2 regions of the Arthrobacter sp. QXT-31 genome follow, and region 1 is predicted to be linked to the other one. Evidence: riboswitches for the same ligand, from Rfam matches in the RefSeq annotation. Region 1 holds a riboswitch; the other holds the start of a gene.
What was found. Region 1 has a riboswitch for thiamine pyrophosphate ahead of thiC (phosphomethylpyrimidine synthase ThiC). Riboswitches for the same ligand answer to the same signal wherever they lie in the genome.
Positions count from the first base shown of each region.

Region 1 (2,196 bases):
ACCGCGGGAACTTTGGCTCGGCCTGGGCTGCGATATCGGGGAAGGTGGCGATGTTGATGAGTGTGGGAACGATCGGCACCTGCTGCTCGGCGAAGCGGGGAATGTGCCTGGGCAGGAGCCCTGTGGCGTGCTCAATGCAGTCGATGCCGGCGTCCAGCATGTCATCCAGGGTGTCCTCGCCGAAGCAGTGGGCCGTGACCCTGGCGCCCTCGTCGTGGGCGGCCCGGACGGCGTCCCGCACGGCAGCGGCAGGGAAGGACGGCGCGAGGTCGCCGGCCGTGCGGTCGATCCAGTCCCCCACCAGCTTGACCCAGCCGTCCCCCTCCCGTGCCTGTTTGCGCACGGCCTCCACGAGGCCTTCGGGTTCAACTTCGACGGCGAAGTTGCGAAGGTAGCGGCGGGACCTGGCAACATGCCGGCCGGCCCGGATGATCCGGGGCGCATCAGGCCGCTGCTGCAGCCAGCGCGTGTCGCTCACGGCGCCGGCGTCGCGCACCAGCAGCGTTCCGGCGTTGCGGTCAGTTATCGCCTGCTCATACGCCACGTCGTCGTCCACGGCACCCGCCGGGCCCAGCCCGATGTGGCAGTGGGCATCAACGAATCCGGGCAGGACCCAGCCATCCAGGACGGTGTCCGCCCGCCGGCCCGGCGGATTGAACGTCAGTTTCCCGTCAACGGCCCAGAGCCCGCGGCGTTCCTCATCCGCCGCAGTGAGCACGGGTCCGCTGAATTCGATGATGTGCGCCATGGTTCCAGCTTAATTGGCCGCCGCACCGGGCCCTTCACAGATGGACAGGGGCAATCGGGGCTGTGGTAGCTTCGTCTAACGACCACACGGGTGCCCTTGCAGGGGCTGAGATCAGGCTGACGCAGCCTGCGACCGTCGAACCTGTCCGGGTAATGCCGGCGAAGGAAGTGAGCAGTAAATTGAGCACCCAGAAATCACAGCTGAGCCCTGCCCAAAATGAATCAGCCCAGAATGACGCAGCCGTCACGCAGTCGCTGAAGTCCCATTCACTGGCTTACCTGGAAGGAGACGGGCTGCGGGTTCCGGTAACGGAAATCGCCCTGGAGCCCTCCCCCAACGGCGAGCAGAACGAGCCGCTGCGCGTTTACCGCACGGCCGGTCCGGGCAGCGACCCGGTGGTGGGCCTCGCCCCGTTCCGTGCGGAATGGATTGCGGCGCGCGAAGACACGGAGACCTATGACGGCCGCGAGCGGAACCTGCTCGACGACGGCAAGTCAGCCGTGCGCCGCGGCGCGGCTTCCGCCGAATGGAAGGGCGCCAGGCCGGTGCCCCGCCGTGCGGCTGAAGGCAGGACCGTGACGCAGATGCACTATGCGCGTCAGGGCACCATCACTCCCGAGATGCGCTTCGTGGCCCTCCGTGAGAACTGCGACGTGGAACTCGTCCGCAGCGAACTCGCCGCCGGACGGGCCATCATCCCCAGCAACATCAACCACCCTGAGTCCGAACCCATGATCATCGGCAAGGCGTTCCTGGTGAAGATCAATGCCAACATCGGCAACTCGGCCGTTACCAGCTCCATCGCGGAAGAGGTGGACAAGCTGCAGTGGGCCACCCAGTGGGGTGCGGACACCGTGATGGACCTGTCCACCGGCGACGACATCCACACCACGCGCGAGTGGATCATCCGCAACTCCCCCGTGCCGATCGGCACGGTGCCGATCTACCAGGCGCTGGAAAAGGTCAACGGCGAGGCGAACGCGCTGACCTGGGAGATCTTCCGTGACACGGTCATCGAACAGTGCGAGCAGGGCGTGGACTACATGACCATCCACGCCGGCGTGCTGCTCCGGTACGTGCCCCTGACAGCGAACCGTGTGACCGGCATCGTCTCCCGCGGCGGTTCCATCATGGCCGGCTGGTGCCTTGCCCACCACCAGGAAAACTTCCTGTACACCCACTTTGACGAGCTCTGCGAGATCTTCGCGAAGTACGACGTCGCCTTCTCACTGGGTGACGGCCTGCGGCCCGGCGCGACGGCGGACGCCAACGACGCCGCGCAGTTCGCCGAACTGGACACCCTGGCTGAGCTGACCCAGCGGGCCTGGGAGTACGACGTGCAGGTCATGGTGGAGGGACCGGGCCACATCCCGTTCCACCTGGTGCGTGAGAATGTGGAGCGCCAGCAGGAGCTCTGTAAGGGGGCGCCCTTCTACACGCTGGGCCCG
Region 1 is NZ_CP019304.1:4,202,971-4,205,166, reverse strand. Features, by position in the region: gene BWQ92_RS19095 (amidohydrolase family protein) at 1-748, opposite strand, end outside; TPP riboswitch at 825-932, shown strand; gene thiC (phosphomethylpyrimidine synthase ThiC) at 928-2,196, shown strand, end outside.

Region 2 (2,196 bases), 360 kb from region 1:
TCGGGGAGCCCGGGGGAAAACCGGGCCGGCCGGAACGCGGCCCAGCGCCGATCGGTAATGCCGTCCATGAGCTGGCGGCAGATCGCCGCGGCGGCCGGGGTCAGCAGGACCCCGTGGCGGAAGAAGCCGGTGGCAATGATGAGGCCCGCCACGTCCGTACCGGCATCCCGCCCGCCTGCGGGGCCGCATGCCGGTACGCGGCCCAGCAGGGGTGCGTTGTCAGGTGTGCCGGGCCGTGCCCGGGCGGTGGCCTCGAGCAGCTCCAGCTCGGCGACGGCGGGAAGCAGGGCCTGCGCGTCACGCAGCAGCTGGTAGACGCCGCCGGCGCTGGTGCCCGGCACGCCGTCCTCGCGCTGGGTGGCGCCGATCACCACCGTGCCGTCCTGGCGGGGCACTATGTACACCGGAACGCCCCGCACCATGCCCCGGACGGTTGCGGTGAGCAGGGGCTGCAGGTGTGCGGGGACCCGAAGCCTGAGGATGTCTCCGTGGACGGGCCGCAGCGGCAGATGGAGGCCTTCCGGCAGGTTCTGCAGCTGTGCCGCGGCCAGGCCGTTGGCCACCACCGTCTCGGCCGCCCTGACGGAGCCGCCGCCCGCCAGCCGGACGCCGCAGACGCGTCCGCCGTCCCAGAGCAGGCCAGTGGCCTGCTCTGGGACGGTGGACCCCTGTGCTGCCGCGTTCCCCTGGCCCGCAGTCCTCTGGCCTTGGCTGGCCAGCTCTGCGGCCAGGGCCCTGACCAGCTTGCGCGGGTCCACCTGGTGGTCTGCCGGGATATCAAGGGCGCAGGAAATTCCGGGGCTGAGCAGCGGCTCGCGGGAACGCGCCTCGCGGATAGTCAGCGGTTCCACTTCCAGGCCGTGGGCCCGCTGCACGTCCCGCAGGTCCATCAGCGCGCGCCGGTCGGCGGGATCGGCACCCAGCGCAAGGGTAGGCGTCGTGAGATAACCGGCGTCCTCCCCGGTGGTGAGGGTGGCGGCAAACTCCGGCCACCTGGCCGAGGACTCCAGCATCAGCTCCAGGAGCCCTTCCTCCTGGTAATGCAGTTCGCTGACCGGGGCGAGCATGCCGGCCGCCGCCCAGCTGGCGCCACTGCCGGGGGCTTCATCGATGAGCACCACCGACCGGCCGGAACGCCGCGCCTCCCAGGCGATGCCGTGGCCCACCACGCCCCCGCCAATGACGGCCACGTCTGCCTCGAGACGCGTCGCGGCACAATCCTTACCGCTGGTTTCGGGATTCATGTTTTCCTTCCCTACGCCGGTACTAACCGGATCAGGTCAAGCGGTCGGCTCTGACGCCCTCTCAGCCCTGCGCCTTTTATGACATCGGCAACGGGCTCCCGCGGTACCTGCCCAGTTTAGAGGAACTAAGGTGGTTGCCATGACCGAGCACTCTGCCCACACCGCCGCCCGCCTCTACCTCTGCACCGATGCCCGCAAGGACCGCGGGGACTTTGCGGACTTCGTGGACGCGGCGTTTGCCGGCGGCGTTGACATCATCCAGCTGCGGGACAAGAGCATTGAGGCGGCCGAGGAGCTCGAGCTGCTGGAAATCGTCCACGCCGCCGCCCGCCGGCACGGCCGGCTCTGGGCCGTGAACGACCGCGCCGACGTCGCATCCATCGCCGGCGCCCCGGTGTTCCACATCGGCCAGAAGGACCTGCCGCTGCGCGCTGCCCGGAAGCTGCTGCACGATGCAACCGTGATCGGGCTCTCCACCCACAGCACGGAGCAGGTGGATGCCGCCATCGTCGCCGCCCACGGACGCGGCGGCCTGGACTATTTCTGCGTGGGCCCGCTCTGGGCCACCCCCACCAAACCCGGGCGCGCCGCCGTCGGACTCGATCTGGTGAGCTATGCGGCGAAGGCTGTCCGCACCGTGAACGAGGAAATCGTGGGGGGACTGCTGCTGCCCTGGTTCGCGATCGGCGGGATCGACCGCACGAACGTGGAGCAGGTCCTGGCGGCCGGAGCCAGCAGGATTGTCGTCGTCCGTGCCATCACCGAGGCGCCGGATCCGGCGGCCGCAGCGGCGGAACTGCTCGACGCCCTCGAAGCGACGTCCCCCGCAGCCGTCATCTAGCGGCAACCCGGCAAGCTACCCGCTCAGGCCCAGCTGGACCATCCGGCGGGAATGGTTTTCCGCGACTTCGGCCGTGATGCCCCGCACCTGTTCGCGGGCGCTGGCGTCCGT
Region 2 is NZ_CP019304.1:3,839,476-3,841,671, reverse strand. Features, by position in the region: gene thiO (glycine oxidase ThiO) at 1-1,244, opposite strand, end outside; TPP riboswitch at 1,235-1,356, opposite strand; gene thiE (thiamine phosphate synthase) at 1,384-2,085, shown strand; gene BWQ92_RS17475 (ferritin-like fold-containing protein) at 2,101-2,196, opposite strand, start outside.
Region 2: linked by a shared signal. The riboswitch ahead of thiO (glycine oxidase ThiO) and the one ahead of thiC (phosphomethylpyrimidine synthase ThiC) in region 1 are both predicted to bind thiamine pyrophosphate.